DNA from 4 places in the Comamonas sp. E6 genome. Region 1 is predicted to be linked to each of the others. Evidence: predicted binding sites of a transcription regulator. Region 1 holds the regulator's gene; each other region holds the start of a gene.

Region 1 (4,638 bases):
CGTCTAGATGCCTGGATCAGGCACATGAAGCTGGCCAAGCCTTGCCATACGCAGCAGATGGCTTATGAGTTGGTGATCGACAGCTGGGTGCAAACCAATGCAGAGCTTGGTGCTTCGCAGGAATTTTTGAAGGCCTTGCGCCGGCGTCGGCTGTGCGAGGAGCATGGCTGGCGGGGGGTGAATACGAGCGTTGCGCACTGGGATCTGGATGATGCACGCTCTGTGCGGATCTATCTGCACGAAGACGGCTCCATCGTGGTGCAGCAAATGGACTCGCAGAATCTCCAGATTCTGTTCACCTTGCCTGGGCATCGTGAGCGATTGGGAGAAGTATCGGAGCGATGTGCCTAGCAGCCAAAAAAATGCCCGCGCAAGGCGGGCAAGTTTCGGGGTCCTCTCGATCCGGTTCTGCAGCTCACACAGTCAATGCATTTGAATATTTGGCAGAGGCGTTACTTTGGCCTCAATCGCCGTTTATCGCTCTTGCACTGTTGCTGACGCGTTTGAACGGTTGACAGGTTGCCCCATCGGGAGCGGCCAGCAACTCCTGACTGGCTGGCCTGCATTTTGCAGCCATGACTTGCAAGTCGCTTGCTCATCTTGTATCGAGGCAAGCGTGCGACATGCAGGACTGCTATTCGATATTTCTGGCTCCTTAATGTTTGCCGGTGGAGGCGGGCCGGTGTACAAGCACCGGGACATGGCTGTGCGTCAGAACGCGCTGGGTTTCGCTGCCCAGCAAAATTCCGCCGATACCTTTGCGACCGTGTGAGGCCATGCAAATCAGGTCGCACTGCAATTCCTGCGCCTGCTGAACAATGGCTTGGTAAACAGAGGCGTGGGTGACTCGCACAAAGTTGCAGGGTACGCCTTCAGGTCTGGCAATCTGGTCAACGAACTGCAAAGCCGCATCTGCATCGCTGTTGGCACTTCGCTCGAACTCTGCGCTGTTGTAAGTCAGCAGTGCGTCCGCGCCGTAGATGATGGCGCGGTAATCGGGCATGACATAAAGGCCGGTCACCTTGGCGCCTTGTTCACGCGCAAGCAGAACGCCAGCACGCACGGCAGCCTCTGACAGTTTGGTGCCATCGGTGGGAATGAGCAGGTGCTTGAACATGTTCAGCCTCCTGATGCCGGAAGATGTGCCTGAGAATCAATTTATTCCAATATTTCGAGCCGCGCAATGCCTAGTTCTTGAATGCAGCAGAGTTGTAGACAGGAGGTAAGACTCTGTAACGGGGTCGATCGCGTCGAGTTGTTTCATTCCTCGGGCGAAGGGGGAACGCGATTGAGGATTTCGCCAGTGGCCTCTATCTCGAACTGCTGTGGATTGAGCCAGTTGACCTCCTGGTGATCGGCAGTTTCAAAGTAAATGGCAGACGGGCGTATGGAGACGCCATGCGGCATGTCGACCTCATCAAAGCTCTGATAGACCAGAATCAGGCGCAGGTTCCCATTGGCGTCTTTGGCCTGTATGTGCTGCAAGAGCTTGCGGTAGGCACTCATAAGACGCCCTCGTTGACATGTGTATATGAATGTTTCCACTGTCGAAGAGGTGCCGCAATACCCTGATCCGGGTATCCGCTCTGACGCATATTCGCGCCTGACAAGGAGTTTAGAAGGCTGCGAGGCTTGTGCGAAATGCGTTTCGGCGGACAGGCTCCTGCAGAGCATCAGTAAAAAATTTACATGGCGATCCAGATCGTTCGGCGCCAAGGCAGAGGGTCTGCTTTGGCGATATCGAGTTTTTCGCCTATGCACTGCTGGCAGAGTCGTCTGGCGTCATATCTGCCAGCCAATGGGCCAAGAGCGCTGAAATGGCTTCCTGTTGGATGCATATGGAAGCTTTGTTGCTCCGCCTGCAGGCCTATTGCGGGTCGGGCTCGGGGCCGCATAAGTGCAGGCCGTCAAACCTCACTGTGCTTTCAGACTTGCGGGGCTGTTTGCTCATGAAGTGCCATACGCTCCAGCGCTGCGCAGACATCGGCCATGCGGCCCGAGATCAGCAGGCATTCGGGCTGACTGTGCGGCTCACGCTGCACGATCTTGAGCAGTCGCGGAGCGCCGACCTGCGCAGGTTCGGCGGTCATCGGCACATGTAGCTGGGCGGCTGCAACGGACTGAATGCGAAGCGCATGGCCGGCGAGACGGCCGCAGCTGCGGTTGGCGCGCATGAAAGGAATGCCGATCCGCGTTGCCTTCGGCCCACGGGCATTGAGGGAAGCAGGCTGCGTGGCGGCTGCGCCGTCCTCGCCGCACCGCAAGTCCGGGGGGAAAGATTGCATGGACGACAGGCTTTTCAGGGTCCGGCGTGTCAAAGACTGCAGTGATGTGGCGAATCCCATTTGGCAACTCCTTTGATGACCTTGCGGCATGGATAAAGGCAGGATTGCGTTCTTCAGGCAAAGCTCCGCCCAGGGAGAAGCTCAACGGCTTCGCGCCTACCACCTGGGCTTGAGAGGGAAAGAGGCTCGGTGCCTCCGCTGCATGGACGGAGGGACGCCGTCTGCCCGTTACATGAACATGCTGTTGCGGATAAGGCCTACGGCCAGGCCTTCGATGGCGAATGGCTCTTCAGGATCGACGTGAATGATCTTGTAGTCGGGGTTCTCGGGTAGCAGCTCGATGCCTTGAGGCGTGCGCTTGAAGCGCTTGACGGTCACGTCGTCACCGAGGCGGGCCACCACAATCTGGCCGTTGCGCGCTTCATGCGTAGCCTGTACCGCCAGCAGGTCGCCGTCCATGATGCCCGCGTCACGCATGGACATGCCGCGGACCTTGAGCAGGTAGTCGGGCTTGGCGGCAAACAGGCTGGGCTCGACCGAATAGCTCTGATCGATATGTTCCTGGGCCAGAATAGGCGAGCCGGCAGCGACGCGGCCGACCAGAGGAAGCACTAGCGGGGCCAGGGCCGTGAGCGGCAGCGCAAAGCTGGTGCCGCGTGCCGCATTGATGGTGCGCACGGTATCGGCGCGCAGGCGAATGCCGCGCGATGTGCCGCTGACCAGATCTATGACGCCCTTGCGGGCCAGTGCCTGCAAATGCTCTTCTGCAGCATTGGCCGACTTGAAGCCGAAGGTGCTGGCAATCTCGGCCCGGGTAGGGGGCGCACCCGTGCGAGCGATGCTGGACTGGATGAGGTCCAGAATCTGCTGCTGGCGGGGAGTGAGCTTGGGGTGGTCCATGGGCATTCCTTGATCGATCGATGATGAATACTGTGTGTTCATCCAGTACCTGTATTTTTAATCAGTTTGAAGAGGACTGCAAGTGGAACGTGACAAAAATATCGTCATCCTGGGCACCGGTGGCACGATTGCCGGTGTCGCCGAGCAGGCTGGCACCAGTGTGGGCTACCGTGCGGCCCAGTTGGGCGTGGCCCAGCTGCTGCAGGCCGTGCCGGACCTGGAACGCGTTGCTGCTGCGTCGCTGCAGACGGAGCAGCTGGCGCAGCTGGACAGCAAGGATATGGATCACGCGACCTGGCATGCACTCGCACTGCGATGTGCCGAGTTGCTCGCGCGTGATGATGTGAGCGGCATCGTCATTACCCACGGCACGGACACGCTGGAGGAAACCGCCTGGTTTCTGCAATGCGTTCTGCACCCGGCAAAGCCCGTGGTGTTGACCTGTGCCATGCGCCCGGCCACAGCCATCTCGGCCGATGGCCCCGGCAATCTGCGCGATGCCGTGGCCTGTGCGGCCGACATGCAGGCTGCGGGCCGCGGTGTGCTTGCCGTGGTGGCGGGCCGGGTGTTCAGTGCGCGCCAGGTGCGCAAGGTGCATCCCTACCGTGTGGATGCCTTTGATGGCAGTGGCACCGGCCCGCAGGGCTGGGTGGAAGAGGGACGGGTGCGCTGGGCAACGGGCGGGCTGCCTAGGGCTGCTGCGGCTGGCTTGCCTGCAATCGCTTTACCGCCCGCAGGTCAATGGCCCCAGGTGGAGTTGCTGCACAGCCATGCGGGCTGCAACAGTGCCGTAGCGCTGGCGGTGATGCAGGCCTGGTATGCGGCAGGCGTGCGTGCCGTGGTGGTGGTCGGCACGGGAAATGGCACGGTCCATCAGGCATTGGGGGCAGCCCTGGACTGGGCGCAGGCGCAAGGCATGGCTTTGCGCATCACGACCCGGTGCGAGGAGGGGCAGGTGGTGCAGGCCGAGAGAGCGGGGGATGGCCGTGTGAGCAGCCTGCCGGCGGCCAAGGCCAGAATCAGCCTGATGCTGGAGCTGATGGGCTGGCCTCGCGAATTGGGTTGATGCTCTTATTATGAGAGCTGCTGGTCTGTGTTAATAAAGAGTATTTATGGTGTTTTGGTTTGAAATCTAATGAATTTAGGCGTAGGCAGCTATGAATATTGATGGCTGCAACGCCATCCTTGGTGGAGCTTTCCTGCACCGGGCTGATGCCAGCCTGAAGGCCGGGAGCGCGAGCTTCAAAAACAAAAAAGGCCGGTGAAGACACCAGCCTTTTTTTCCCAGAGATGCCTGGCCGCGAAAGTCGGCAAGGCTCCATGAGCGAGTGATCAGGGCGATCAGGAAGCCAGAGCGGCCAGAGCGCGTTCGGTGATTTCTTCCACGCTGCCTGTGCCGCTGATGGCGCGGTACTTGGGGGCCGCTGCTGCATCGGCCTTGGCCCAGTTGCTG
Region 2 (4,638 bases), on a different contig from region 1:
CATCGAAAAGCGCACCGTGCGCGAAGCCTGAAATATGGCGGATACGTCCTATTCGCCCGAGGCTGCCGCCCAGGCCGACATACCGGTCTTTCGTGCGCTGGCTGCGCAGGAGCTGGAGCAACTGGAGCGCGAACGCTTGCTGGTGTGCCAGGTCGCGGCCCGTGAACTGGGGCTGAGCGATTGGAGCATGGACCGCTCTGGCCTGGCGCAGCTGCAGCAGTTGCTCGATCGTGGCCTGGTGTCGGCCGACAACCTGCTGCTGGCCCGAGGATTGGGTGTGGTGCTGGGGGACGCGCTGAGCTGCGAAATGGACGATATGGACTGGCATATGGTGAGCGACGACTGGGGAACCGACCCCGTTGTGCGCTACCGCGAAACCAGTATCCAGGTGGGGGCTCGCGACATGGTCCTCAAACGGCTCGAAGACGGCCAGAGCGTCGATCTGCTGCACTTGCTCGATGGTGTGATTTCGCACCTGCAGCCCATGATCGACTCCGGCGACTACCAATAACGTCAATCAAGATTTATTCAGGAGGCTCTTATGCCCTGGACCCAAGACCAGATGGCCGCGCGCGCGGCCCAAGAACTCGAAGACGGTTTCTACGTCAACCTCGGTATCGGCATTCCCACGCTGGTGGCCAACCACACGGGCGACAAGGAAGTGTGGCTGCAGTCCGAGAACGGCATGCTGGGCATCGGCCCCTTCCCGACCGAGGACCAGGTCGACGCCGACCTGATCAACGCCGGCAAGCAGACCGTGACCACGCTTCCCGGTTCGGCCATTTTCGGCTCCGACCAGTCGTTTGCCATGATTCGCGGCGGCAAGATCAATCTGTCCATTCTGGGCGCCATGCAGGTGTCCGAAAAAGGCGATCTGGCCAACTGGATGATTCCCGGCAAGATGGTCAAGGGCATGGGCGGAGCCATGGACCTGGTGGCGGGCGTCAAGCGCGTCATCGTGCTCATGGAACATGTGGCCAAGAAAAAGGACGGCACGACCGACCTGAAGATCCTGCCCAGCTGCACCCTGCCGCTAACGGGTCTGGGCGTGGTGGATCGCATCATCACCGATCTGGGCGTGATGGACGTGACACCCGAAGGCCTGAAGCTGGTGGAACTGGCCGATGGCGTGAGCTTTGACGAGATCCAGTCCAAGACGGGTGTGACGCTGCTGAAATAAGCGGCGCTGCGCTCCCAGGCAAGAACCGCTGCGGCGGTTCTTTTTTTGCGCCTTTTTCTGCAGCATTGGCAGAATTAATAGCTGTCGGGGTTGATAGGGCAAGCGATGCAAGCTGTTTTTGCTTTAATTGCGGCCCACAAATTATTGCAATCTGCAACAATCGAGTTTGATTGAGCAGACAGAAACAGAGCGCTTTGATGAGTGAGAACGCTGGTGCGCAGGGGCACGAGACCGATGTACATTTTTTGCGCGCAGTCACCGATATGGCCGAGCATACGGAGGTCATGACAGGCGATGCAATCTATACCGATAAGGGCATGAAACTGGTGGACAAAGGCACACGTGTTGACAGTCGTCTCTATGACCGTCTGGTCATGCACAAGCTGCGTGACCCGATCGATGCCAACCTGATCACGGGCGATCTGGTCGACGTGACATCCCTGGTCGCTCTGGCGCGCCAGCAATGCGAACAGGTCGATCTGCTGCATCGCATGGTGGCGTCCATCGGCGATATCGAGCGTCTGCTGGCGCCGCTCAAGAGTCTGCTGCTGCCCCAGGCCATTGCCTTCAAGCTCACCGTCATGCGCGAGCAGCGCAGCGACCTCTACCAGCACAGCCTGCAGATGACGCTGGTGGCGATCTTTCTGGCGCTCAAGAACGGCTGGACCGAGCGCGAATGCGTGCCGCTGGCCACGGCCGCGCTGCTGCACGATGTAGGCATGCTCTATATGGACCCGGTCTGGACCGACCCGGACCATCGCTTGAGCGGCGAGGAACGCAAGCATCTGGTCGCGCATTCCGTCACCGCCATGCTGGTGGTGCGCAGTACCGAACTGTATTCGCGCGCCGTGGAAATCGCCGTGCTCGAGCACCATGAGCGCATGGATGGTTCCGGCTATCCGCGCGGCATCAAGGGCAACGCCATTTCGCCCATGGGTCAGGTGCTGTTGCTGGCCGAGGTGGTCTCGGCCTTCTTCGAGAAATTCACGGACATGCCGGGCCAGCGCCTGTCGCTCATGCTGCGCATGAACCACAAGAGCTATCCGGCCGATCTGGTGCACCTGATTCTGCCGCTGCTCTACGACGAAATCAGTCCCGGCAAGCCACTGGCGCCGCTGCAGGCCGAGTTCTCCCACAGTATTGCGGCTCTAGAGGCTGCGCTGCGCAAATGGAGCGAACTCAGGCGCGACTTTCCCGAGCACTGGCAGCAAATGCCCGATGCGCAGGCGGCGGTGGCCGTGGAAGCCAGTCTTGCGCAACTGCAGAAACAGCTGGCCGAGGCAGGCTCTCACCCCAGCCAGCAACTGGACGTGCTGAGCTATTTCAAGGACGACGCCTTGGGCATGAGTGAGCTGGCCCTGGTCAACCGCGAGGCCCTGTGGCAGTTGCAGGCCATCATGAACGACTGCCTGCGCCGCTGGCCCACGCTGGGGCAGGGCGGCTCCACGCTGGAAGTCGCCGTGGCCGAATGGTGCGAGGCCTGTGCTCAGTTGATGCCGCAGGCAGGCCGCAGCTCGGCCATGAATGCCGACAGGCAGTCGCTGAATTGAAGGCATTGACCACGAGTTCCGCCCAGGACGGCTGGCCTCAAGTTTGATAGTGGCAGGCGCTTGATTGACAGGCGCTAAACCGGTATTTCTTCAAAATTCTGTGCATCACGCCGCAGCGCGGCGTGCTTTGCTGCTTCTGCTTGCGCCATCCTGAAAAAGTATTTTTGATAGCGCACGATGTCCGATCTACAAGGGTCGACTGTATCTGCTGCCGATATTAAGGTCTTGTTTTGCGCGGAAACTTGAATAACTGTATATTTGTACAGTATTCAAGAGCTTTCGCATGCATACCCAGCCCCTGACATCCTTGGCCCATCCTGGCTCACCGCCCGGCATGACGGAGTCTGTCCGGCAGCAAACAGGTGCAGAGCAGGGCGTGCGGCCGGGTCTGCCCGCTGCGGGCAGCCCGCATTTGTCCACCATACAGATTCCCGGTGTCTGGCGCGGCACGGACTGGCAGGCGGGCGCCGGCTCTCAGGTCTGGCCCAGCGGTCATGTTGCGCTGGATGCCGAGCTGCCGGGCGGCGGCTGGCCCGGCAATGCCTTGATTCAGCTGCAGCAACCCGCGCACTGCCATGCGGAGTGGGCCTTGCTGTTGCCGGCGCTGGCCGCCCGTGTCCGGCAGCATGCGGCTTCACGCGCGGATTCAGGGCTGGGCCAACTGGTGCTGGTGGCTCCACCCTATCTGCCTTTTACCCCGGCCTTGCAGGCCGCCGGTATTGACGCCAAGCGGCTGTGCGCGGTGCAGCCGGGGCGCAGTGCCCAGGATCTGGCCTGGGCCTGCGAGCAGGCTCTGCATTGCCGGGATGTGCTGGCGGTGCTGGCCTGGTTGCCCGAACTTCCCGCGTCCACGCTGCGCCGCTTGCAACTGGCCGCCGCTTCGCAGGGCCGGCCTCTGTGGCTATGGCAGGAGTCGCAGGCCGCGCCGCACAGCTCCCCCGCCGCATTGCGGTTGAGACTGGAGAGAGTCACGACAGTCTTCGCTGCCCAGCAGGCGCCGGGTTTGCAGATACAGATACTGAAGCGCCGTGGGCCTTTGCTGGAGCGCCCCATACAGCTCGCGCTTTCGCAGTGGGCCTGGCAGCCCGTGCTGCAGGCGCAGGCCCAAAGACATGCGCGCCAGAGCGAGGAGGCTGTCATGCTCATGCAAGGGCGCATGACAGTCGCCGCTCCTGCAACGGCCTCGCCTTGGATGACGGAGGCATGAGATGGGCAGTGCAGAGCACTGGATGGCCTGGCCTCTGGCCTGCCTGAGCGAGTCAAGCCCGGTGGCTGAGAGTGCCTGCTGGTGGGCGCTGGAGTTTTCGCCGCGTGTGGCCTTGCTCGAAGACGCCTTGCTCATGGAGACCAGCCTGGTGCAGCGTCTTTGGGGCGGAGCCGAGGTCTTGCTGGCGCGGCTGGACAGTGCTTTTGCGCAAGCTTGTCAGGCTGGCCCCCCGGAGTCCGGGGGCGGCGATGCGGCATTGCAGCCGCTGCGCGGCCAGGGCGGCACGGCCTGGCAGGCTTTGGCACGGCTGCGGCTGCAGCAGGCCCGGCCTTGCGGCTCCGTCCCTGTTTCCCTGTCCATGTCTGAGTCATCGCTGCATGCCGATGCGCTGCCGCTATGGACGCTGAGCGCCCTGGAGCAGCACAGCTCCGTGCTGCTGCGCCTGGGTTGCCGCAGCTGGGGCGATGTGCGAGCATTGCCGCGCGCGGGGCTGTCGCGCCGCATTGGAGCCAAGGCCTTGCGTGCGCTCGACGAGGCCTATGGTCTGCAGCCCCAGCCGCTTGACTGGCTGCAACTGCCCCAGCAATTCCTGCTGCGCCACGACCTGGGTTACCCGGCTCACCATGCCGATGCCGTGCTCCATGCCGCGCAGCCGCTGTTGCGCGCGCTGCAGTCCTGGTTGCAGGCCCGTCACCATGCGG
Region 3 (4,638 bases), on a different contig from region 1:
GGCCTTGGGCTTTGCGCTATTTGGCGCAGTGCTTGCCTTGCCGTACTACGCACCCGAAGTGCGAGAGATGTTCTGGCCTTCCAAGCCAGAGGACTGAACAAAAGCCCCTGTCAGGGGCTTTTTGCATGGCCAGGGCAATCGGCTGGGCATGGGGCTGGGTAGGGCGGCCCTGGCTGTCGTAGTTCAGGTTCAGCAGATAGCGGCTGTGCTGCGACGCGTCGGTATTGCCCTGCGGACTTCTTCCCCTTGCGGGTCTGGTATTCGTCGCCCTCCCGGCTATAAATCAATCGTCTGCAAGAGTGCAGGCGTGCAATGTCAGGGCACAAAAAAACCGCCAGCATCGGATGCGTTTCTTCCGCTTGACCTTAGGAGTTCTTACGCTCCTCTTCTTGCGATGCGATGCCTGTAAGTGTCCTAATGCAAAAAGCCCGTGTCAAACGGGCTTGATTGATTTGCTATGCAGAGGTTTTATTCAGGGAAGTTTGTCACATGAAGACGAAGCTCTCGATCACCACTCAAGACTTCGACAACCCCTTTACGTATAGCTTCTTGCTGAGCATCTGTCTCTGAATGAATGCGTGGAGCGTATGAAGAATTTTTGATGTGTGTTTTATCAAAGTCGTAATCAAGAACAATAGCCATCTTGTGAAGAAGATCCACGAGCAGATCAATACGTTTGCTTCCCCATTGCTCCGGAGACATTTGATTGTTGCTAAGTATGTCATGATATGCCTTCCATGCCTCAATGACACTGCGCTCTTTCTTGCTTCCCTTTCCGAACTCAAGATCAATCCTATTTAGTGCCTCGACGTGCGTCCAAGAGAGTGCATAGGCGCGCGTTGACATTAGAGTTTTGAAAACACTTATTTTTCGCGCTCGAGCTTCATTGCGACTATCAAGAAAACGAGTCACTTGAACCGCTATCAGTGGGCTTAGTAGAGTCGCAGTAACGATGAGCCAGTCAGAAATTGTGATGCTGTCCATGTTTTTAAAACTCGGAGAAAAATATTTGTAGAAGGAAGAGTGGATGATTCTAAGCTCGACGTATCCCTATTAGCCACGTGAAAAGTATAAGATCGCGCAGTGCTTGGCTAGGAGGAACTGATGGGAACATCTGAAGTTATGGGTTCAGGCGTGAACACAGGACTTGCCAATTGCACAAAGTGTTTTTTTACTTGACCTTTGAATGGAGGAGCTCATGTCAAAAAAAGATTACAACGTCTATCAAGGCGCCGACGGGAAGTGGCGCGGCGAACGTCAGGACGCATCTAGGGCAAGCGTTGTGGGCGATACACAGAAAGCAGTTTTTGAGGCCACACGCGAACTAGCCAAAAAATCTGGGGCGGAAGTCTCTATTCATCGTGGAGACAATAGTCAGATACGCGCAAAGCACAGCTATGGGAACGATCCAAAAGATACAAAAGGATAAATAAAGCTGAGGCAGCCCAATCTGTGCCTTAGGTAAGGTGCAATCCGCTTTTATCTTTTGACCAAAGAAAAAGGCAATGTAAAGAGCTACATTGCCTTTCCTTGTTAGCAGGCGCTTTTCTGGGTGCTAGTCAGATTTCAACGGCCGCCTGCGGTGGGCTGGCGCGCGCATGTATTCATCTCGCAAAGCGCTTGATGCAACTGGTGACGACACCCCAGATTTCCAGCGTCTGTCCTTCTGGCGGCACGATGTCGGGGTAGGTGGGGGCGCCTGCCCTGAGCTTGCAAGTGTCGCCATCGCTGTCCAGCGCTCTGATGACGAGCTCGCGCTCGACAACCGCCACGACGATGCTCCCATCGCGAGCGCGCAGCTCCCTGTCCACCACGACGATATCGCCGTCATCGATGCCGTGTTCCTGCATGGACGGGCCGGTCACGCGCAGCAGGAACGTGGCCTTGGGGTGCGTGACCAGCAGGTCCGTAATATCCAGCCGCTTGCCAGCGAAGTCATTCGCGGGCGAGCCTGCGCGTGCGCTGCGATCAGCCAGCGGCAAGGTAACCGGGGACGCAATCAGTTGGACGGGCATACCGCTCATGAGACGATGACTGTGCATATGTACAGTGTAGCGATTGATGCGACTCAGGTGTCATGAATCCACGTTGATGTCGCATGCTTTCCACTCGATCTTGCACCCGGTTCTGTGCGGAGCCGGGGGTCCATGTTGAGTTGCATATGCTGTGCCGAAAGCTGGCCAGCCCGCAGTGGTGACTGTGGCGGGCGGCCATTAGTGGGCATCAGCGGGCATTAGTGAGCACTAGAAATGACTAGCCGCATGTATTGCAGAGCACGCAGGCATTGTCCGAAAGACTGCGCTACGCGGCAGCTAGAGCAGCCAGGTGAATATCCGCCGCCCCTTGAGTGCTGGCTGCATTCACATGGTCAAAGTAGTCGTACCAGCCGCTGGCTTTGATGCCCGCCAGCAGGGCGTCACGAGCGGCCTGGTCAGGAAAGCGCCAAATACCAAGGAATGTATGCGCGGTTCCTTGGTCAATGTTGGAGTCCGTTTCTGCCAGGGAGAGGACTTCGACACCGAGGCTGGAGAGTTGATTCAATGCGAGTCCGATGCCGCCAAGAAAATGTTGCCTTTGTTCGGCGGGCAGTGCGAGCCAAGCCGAATTGGGGGTGTAGAGCTCTACAAGGTAATGAGACATGGTTCCACTTTCACTTGAGATTGCGCAGTGCGCGTTGACATATACGATGTGTGGCGGCGGCTTGGGTGCTTTGAAGCCATTGGGCGCAGATATCACGCACCCAGCTTGGCTGGTCCTTGGCGGCATCATTGAGCCAATTGGCGACCGAATCCTGCACGTAGACCGAAGGGTCGCTCTTCAGAGCTGAGAGCAAAGGCAGCGCTTGCTCGGGCGAGCGTTTGAGCTGTGAGATATGCGTGCTCCACACACCGGGGGGACGCAAGACCTCGCACGCGAATCGTCGGACACGTTCAGAAGGATCTTGTGTCCATGGCATCAGCTGAGCGATAGCCGCAGCCAGGTCTTGCACCAGGTGCGGCCGCATTGCCATCCAAGCCCATTCACGCACACCAAAATGGGCATCGTCTGCCAGCGGGCGCATTGCGGCCAGCCGTACACCGAGATCCAGGTTAGGCCGGGCACCGATCATGAAACATGCCCAGCCTCGTGCCATATCGGCGCGGTGCGTTTGGCATTGTGCGATGCCCTCAGTACCCAGGGCCTCCAGCAAGACTGCGCCGATACGGGCCATGCGTTTGAGCACGCCTAGTTGGCAGGCTTCATCGATCATGCTCAGTGCTTGAGCCGTAAGTGCCGGAAAGAGTGTTCGTGCCAGTACGGCCTGGTTGACTGCCAGGCATTCAGCCAGCGTCGCGCATTGCAACTCCCCACGCGATAGCGCATGCAGAACGTCCCGAGGGATGTCAACGGTGCGCGTCGCACCCTTGCGGACTTGATCCCTCATGATTCAACGTCCGATTCGGGGCCTCGTACTTTCTCCAGCAACGCTGCCAGCTGCTTGCGCTCATGTGCAGACAGGTTGCCAAACAGGCCAGCAATCCACCGACCATGCTGGTCGATAACGGTACCGGCGAGCTGTTTTCCTTTTGAGGTCAGCCGAATGCAAAGTGCGCGGCGGTCTTCGGCGTTGGCGTGACGTTCAATCAGACCCTCGCGTTCCAGTCCGTCTAAGAGACCGGTCACCGTGGCGCGCGTCACGCCAGCCTGTTCGGCCAGCGCGTTGGGTGCGAGTCCGTCAGGCGCCACATCGAGAAGGAACAACAGCACAAAGCGCCCCTCAGACAAACCATGAGGGGCCAGCAAAGCAGCGCAGTCGCGGTCGATGTTTGCAGCCATCGACAGCACTTGAAAGCACAGCTGGATGCCATCCACATCGGGAAGTTTGCGTCGTTGTGCTTCTTCAATTAGCGCCTGGTACTTCTGTTCAAGCTTCATTAGTTAGCCAAAATATAATATGGTGGCTAATTATATGCTCAGGATCACTTCATGAATAGTGGACCGAGCATCACCTCATCAGATGCCGGCTTGTCGATTGCAGACCTTGGCGTAGCTGAGCACCGTGTCGATGACCAGGCAGAGTAGGGTGGCGGTGAGCACTGAACCGTGAGAAGCGCTCAGGGACGGCGCTTGCTCGCCATCAAGTTGGGCAGCTATATCGGTGTGCTGGGAGCGTGGTGAACTTCATAGTCTTGTTCAAACAGGGCAAGGACACCCTGCTTGAACTGGGGCGGGCCGAAGCCCGCGTTTTCATCCCGCTCAGTTGGTCGCAAAGCAGTACATCAGCCCGGCGCTGCCACTCTGTTTGAGCTGGTCGACGCTGCAGCCGCGCGTGCCGTGCGATGAGTTCCACGAGGCATTGGCCACAGGGTCGGGGTTGGTGCCCTTGTGGTCGTGGTGGCCCACGATGGCAGAGCCGCCGTCGCTCTTGGTCCAGTTGCCGCAGGTGGTGTCCTTGCCGGGCTCGGGCACGGCCAGCGTGCCGTCAGGGCGCGAGCCGGTCAGGATGTCGTGGCGGTTGACCTCATCGCCAAAGCCCGAGACGACTTCGCCCTTTTCAGTCAGCGAGGTGTCCTTGCCGACCTTGGCATTGGCGCTGTGCAGGTCGGCCGCGCTGGTGGCAATGACCACGCCCTTGGCGTTGCGCCACGGGCCGTTGCC
Region 4 (4,638 bases), on a different contig from region 1:
CGGCGACTCAAGGTATTTGCGCGTCCGCGGCCGCAGAGGCCGCGCCCGGCAGAGTCATGCGTATGCGGGAGCCGCCGCGGCCAGCCGAGCCTGCCGCACCCAGCCGGCCGCTCAGGGGCCGGGCTGCCTGCAGCTGCTCGTAGATGCCGGTGACGGCCTTGACGTAATTCATTGTTTCTTTGTAGGGCGGAATCGCCTTGCCGAATTTCTGCACCGCACCTTCGCCCGCGTTATAGGCGGCCAGCACCAGATCGAGCCGGCCCGGGAACAAGTCCATCAGATAGCTCAGATAGCGCGCGCCGGCAGGAACGTTCACGGCCGGGTCGGCCAGTTGCTGCTGCATGCTGCGCTTTTTGCTGGCCGCCACGCCAAAGCGCTCTGCCGTGGCCGGCATCAGCTGCATCAGGCCGACAGCGCCCTTGGGCGAGATGGCCTGGGCATCAAAGCCGGACTCTACGGCGATCACGGCCTTGATCAGGTCGTAGTCCACGCCGGTTCTCTCGGCCGCTTTCTGCAGATGCGGCCTCACGCTCTTGTAGCGCGGCGAGACCTCGAAAAAGCTCTGCATGCGCGTGCGGGCGTTGAGCCCCTCGGCCGCCGAATCCTGCTTGAGCTGCAGACCCGGCTGGCTGCTGTCGTAGAGCTCGCCCTTGAAGAACAGCTTGTAGCGTTCGTCCAGCGCCTCGGCCGCAAAGTGCGTGACGCCGAATTCGTCGACATAGGCCCAGAGATCGGCATGCGCCGCCGGCGCCAGGGCCAGCCAGCCCGAGCCCGCCAGCAGGGCAGCTGCCACCGCACGTCGCAAGCGCACAGACGCGAACCCGCCGCGCGCGGGCGGCTGGCTGGGTGAGGCATCGAACATGGGCTTGTGCATGGCTGGCTCCATCGACCGCTGGTGAGCACTAGTGCAGACGTTGGCAACGCCGCCTAGATATCGACCTCCACGGCATCGCCATGCAGCTCCATCAGCTCGCGGCGGGCGGCGGCTTCGCCCTTGCCCATGAGCTTGGTGACCACGGCCTCCGACTGTGCAAAGTCCAGATTCATGAACTGCACCGGCAGCAGACGACGCGTATCGGGGTTCAGCGTGGTTTCCCACAACTGTTCGGCATTCATCTCGCCCAGGCCCTTGAAGCGGCTGACCTGGCATTTCTCGCGCGGCACGCCGTCCTTGGCGCATTTCTCGATGATGGCATCGAGCTCGCCCGCATCGAGCGCATAGACCTTGATGGCCGGCTTCTTGCCGCGCGCCGGCACGTCCACCCGGAACAGCGGCGGCAGCGCCACATGGATGTGGCCGGCTTCGATGAGCTTGGGGAAATGCTTGAAGAACAGCGTCAGCAGCAGCACCTGGATGTGCGAGCCGTCCACGTCCGCATCCGAGAGAATGCAGATCTTGCCGTAGCGCAGGCCGGACAGATCGGGCTCGTCGTTGGGGCCATGCGGGTCCACGCCGATCGCCACCGAGATATCGTGGATTTCGTTGTTGGCGAACAGCCGGTCGCGGTCCACCTCCCAGGTGTTGAGCACCTTGCCGCGCAGCGGCAGGATGGCCTGGGTTTCCTTGTCGCGGCCCATCTTGGCGCTGCCGCCCGCAGAGTCGCCCTCGACCAGAAACACCTCGTTGACGGCTATGTCCTTGCTCTCGCAATCGGTCAGCTTGCCGGGCAACACGGCCACGCCGCTGCCCTTGCGCTTTTCCACCTTCTGGCCGGCCTTCTGGCGGGTCTGGGCAGCCTTGATGGCGATCTCGGCCAGCTTCTTGCCCCAGTCCACATGCTCGTTGAGCCACAGCTCCAGCGCCGGGCGCACAAAGCCCGAGACCAGACGCACGGCATCGCGCGAGTTCAGGCGCTCCTTGATCTGGCCCTGGAACTGCGGGTCCAGCACCTTGGCATTGAGCACATAGCTGGCGCGCGCAAACACGTCGTCGGGCATGAGCTTGACGCCCTTGGGCAGCAGCGAGTGCATGTCGATGAAGGCCTTGACGGCCTGGAACAGGCCGTCGCGCAGGCCGCTGTCATGCGTGCCACCCGCCGTGGTCGGAATCAGGTTGACATAGCTTTCGCGCAGCGGCGCGCCGTCTTCGGTGAAGGCCACGCACCAGGCCGCGCCCTCGCCTTCGGCAAAGCTGTCGTTGTTCTTGTCGGCAAAGCCCTCGCCTTCGAAAAGGGGGATGACGGGCTCGCCATGCAGGCTCTGCGCCAGATAGTCGCGCAGACCGCCCTTGAACTGCCAGCTCTGGGTGTCACGCGACTTTTCGTTGATCAGCGAAACGGCCACGCCGGGCATGAGCACGGCCTTGCTGCGCAGCAGATGCACCAGCTCGCCCATGGGCAGGGCCGAGGATTCGAAGTATTTGGCATCGGGCCAGGCACGCACCGTCGTGCCCTGCTTGCGCTCGCCGGCCTGCAGAGGGCGCACCTTGAGCGGCTCGATCACATCGCCGCCCGAGAACACCAGCGTGGCCACCTGGCCGTCGCGGTGCACCTGCACCTCCAGGCGCGTGGCCAGCGCATTCGTCACCGAGACGCCCACGCCGTGCAGACCGCCCGAGAAGCTGTAGGCGCCGCCATTGCCCTTGTCGAACTTGCCGCCCGCGTGCAAGCGCGTGAAGACCAGCTCCACCACGGGCGCCTTCTCCTCGGGGTGCAGGCCGAAGGGAATGCCGCGGCCGTCGTCCTCCACGCTGTAGGAGCCGTCGGCATGCATGGTGAACTTGATTTTCTTGCCGTAGCCGGCAAGCGCCTCGTCGGCCGCGTTGTCGATCACCTCCTGCAGGATGTGCAGGGGGTTGTCGGTGCGCGTATACATGCCGGGACGCTGTTTGACAGGCTCCAGACCCTTGAGAACGCGGATCGAGCCTTCGGAATATTCGTTGGACGGTTTGACTGCCATGGGGGCGGATTGTAGTGGCCTCTCCGGATGAGAGCTGGATAAATTCACAGTTGTTTACTCCCAATACTCTTGCACAAAGCCCGAACATCTGTCTTGGCAACGTGTTTTTACCGGGTCTTCATCGCTGCGGATACTCTTAAAACAATAGCATCTACCGCATGCCATTCATACGTTATGGATAGTTTTAAATCCATATCCATTACATGGATTGCGCAAGGCGCTCACTTTTTCTTTCTTCCGCCCTGCTCCGGCTCCCGCGCCGCAGCTTGCCGGTCACGCATTCTGGCAGGCCAGCCTGCCACGCATGTGACGGCCTGCGCAGGCGCAAAACAGCTTGTTTCGTTAAAGTGACAAGTTGACCGCACCCCAAGCCTTTTTTCGCACACACGGCATGACTACAAAGACAACTCAAGCCCCCATGTCCATGGCGCAGATTCTTCTGTGCGGTGGCGCCATCGTCACGCTCTCCATGGGCATTCGCCACGGCTTCGGCCTGTGGCTGCAACCCATCACCCAGGAGATGGGCTGGACGCGCGAGAACTTTTCCCTGGCCATTGCCGTGCAGAACCTGTCCTGGGGCATCCTGGGCATCTTCGTCGGCATGCTGGCCGATCGCATCGGCGCCTTCAAGGTGCTGATCGGCGGCTCCATCCTCTATGCCCTGGGCCTGGCCGGCATGGCGCTGTCTCCCGATGCCACCGTGTTTTTGCTGACCGCCGGCGTGCTGATCGGCGCGGCCCAGGCCGGCACCACCTATGCCGTGATCTACGGCGTGCTGGGCCGGCAGATTCCCGTGGCGCGGCGCAGTTGGGCCATGGGCGTGGCCGCGGCAGCAGGATCGTTCGGCCAGTTCTTCATGGTGCCCGTGGAAGGCAAGCTGATCGCGCAGTTCGGCTGGTCCAATGCCTTGCTGATACTGGCGCTGTTCGCGCTGCTGATCGCCGCCCTGGCCTTCGGCCTGCGCGAGCCGGGCTTTGGCGGCAGCACGCCCATCAAGCGCGAGCAGACCGTGGGCCAGGCGCTCAGGGAAGCCTGGACCTACCCCAGCTTTCTGCTGCTGATGGCGGGCTACTTTGTCTGCGGCTTCCAGGTCATGTTCATCGGCGTGCACATGCCCAGCTATCTGAAGGACTTCGGCATGGCGCCCCATGTGGCCAGCTATTCGCTGGCCCTGGTCGGCCTGTTCAATATCTTCGGCACCTATCTGGCCGGCAATCTGGGCCAGAAGCTGCCCAAGCGTTACCTGCTGTCGGGCATCTACGGTCTGCGCTCGGTGGCCACCGTGGCCTTTTTGCTGGCACCGCTGTCGCCCTGGTCGGTCTATGCCTTCTGCGCCGCCATGGGCTTTCTGTGGCTGTCCACCGTTCCGCTGACCAATGCCACCATCGCCCAGATCTTCGGCGTGCAGCATCTGTCAATGCTGGGCGGCTTTGTCTTTTTCAGCCACCAGATCGGCAGCTTCCTGGGCGTATGGCTGGGCGGCTATCTCTACGATATCAACGGCAACTACGATATGGTCTGGTACATCTCGATTGCCCTGGGCATTTTTGCCGCCATCGTCAACCTGCCCGTGCGCGAGGCAGCCATTGTGCGCCGCGCGCCCAGCGCCGCCTGATACCGGAGACACCACCATGCAGCTCAAACTCTGGCAACGCATCTCCATCTGGTGTGCCGTGCTCGTGCTGCTGCTGGCGGTGTTTGCCCTGTATCTGCAACCGGAATTCATGCTCACACTGGCAG

What was found. The regulator LexA, encoded in region 1, represses DNA repair genes until DNA is damaged. The targets are predictions, from matches to a motif close to ACTGTATNNNNATACAGT.
Region 2: imuA (translesion DNA synthesis-associated protein ImuA) is a predicted target of LexA. The motif match lies at 2,980-2,997, and genes of this name have one in related genera.
Region 3: CSE6_RS22280 (LexA family transcriptional regulator) is a predicted target of LexA. The motif match lies at 2,034-2,051, and genes of this name have one in related genera.
Region 4: CSE6_RS18610 (DNA topoisomerase IV subunit B) is a predicted target of LexA. The motif match lies at 2,932-2,949, and genes of this name have one in related genera.

The regions. Positions count from the first base shown of each region.
Region 1 covers NZ_BBXH01000009.1:71,517-76,154, reverse strand. Annotated here, with positions in the region: gene CSE6_RS08565 (hypothetical protein) at 25-351, shown strand; gene CSE6_RS08560 (universal stress protein) at 656-1,117, opposite strand; gene CSE6_RS08555 (hypothetical protein) at 1,261-1,506, opposite strand; gene CSE6_RS08550 (hypothetical protein) at 1,926-2,285, opposite strand; gene lexA (transcriptional repressor LexA) at 2,514-3,185, opposite strand; gene CSE6_RS08540 (asparaginase) at 3,268-4,251, shown strand; gene adk (adenylate kinase) at 4,527-4,638, opposite strand, start outside.
Region 2 covers NZ_BBXH01000008.1:182,864-187,501, forward strand. Annotated here, with positions in the region: gene CSE6_RS07520 (CoA transferase subunit A) at 1-31, shown strand, start outside; gene CSE6_RS07525 (DUF3806 domain-containing protein) at 35-511, shown strand; gene CSE6_RS07530 (3-oxoacid CoA-transferase subunit B) at 542-1,180, shown strand; gene CSE6_RS07535 (HD-GYP domain-containing protein) at 1,378-2,730, shown strand; gene imuA (translesion DNA synthesis-associated protein ImuA) at 3,014-3,937, shown strand; gene CSE6_RS07545 (hypothetical protein) at 3,939-4,638, shown strand, end outside.
Region 3 covers NZ_BBXH01000028.1:57,752-62,389, reverse strand. Annotated here, with positions in the region: gene CSE6_RS22295 (hypothetical protein) at 1-97, shown strand, start outside; gene CSE6_RS22290 (DUF6680 family protein) at 469-984, opposite strand; gene CSE6_RS22285 (DUF2188 domain-containing protein) at 1,199-1,429, shown strand; gene CSE6_RS22280 (LexA family transcriptional regulator) at 1,605-2,015, opposite strand; gene CSE6_RS22275 (DUF6616 family protein) at 2,302-2,640, opposite strand; gene CSE6_RS22270 (DNA alkylation repair protein) at 2,651-3,424, opposite strand; gene CSE6_RS22265 (MarR family winged helix-turn-helix transcriptional regulator) at 3,421-3,915, opposite strand; gene CSE6_RS22260 (hypothetical protein) at 4,237-4,638, opposite strand, start outside.
Region 4 covers NZ_BBXH01000021.1:57,866-62,503, forward strand. Annotated here, with positions in the region: gene CSE6_RS18605 (lytic transglycosylase domain-containing protein) at 8-874, opposite strand; gene CSE6_RS18610 (DNA topoisomerase IV subunit B) at 928-2,898, opposite strand; gene CSE6_RS18615 (MFS transporter) at 3,317-4,513, shown strand; gene CSE6_RS26740 (hypothetical protein) at 4,530-4,638, shown strand, end outside.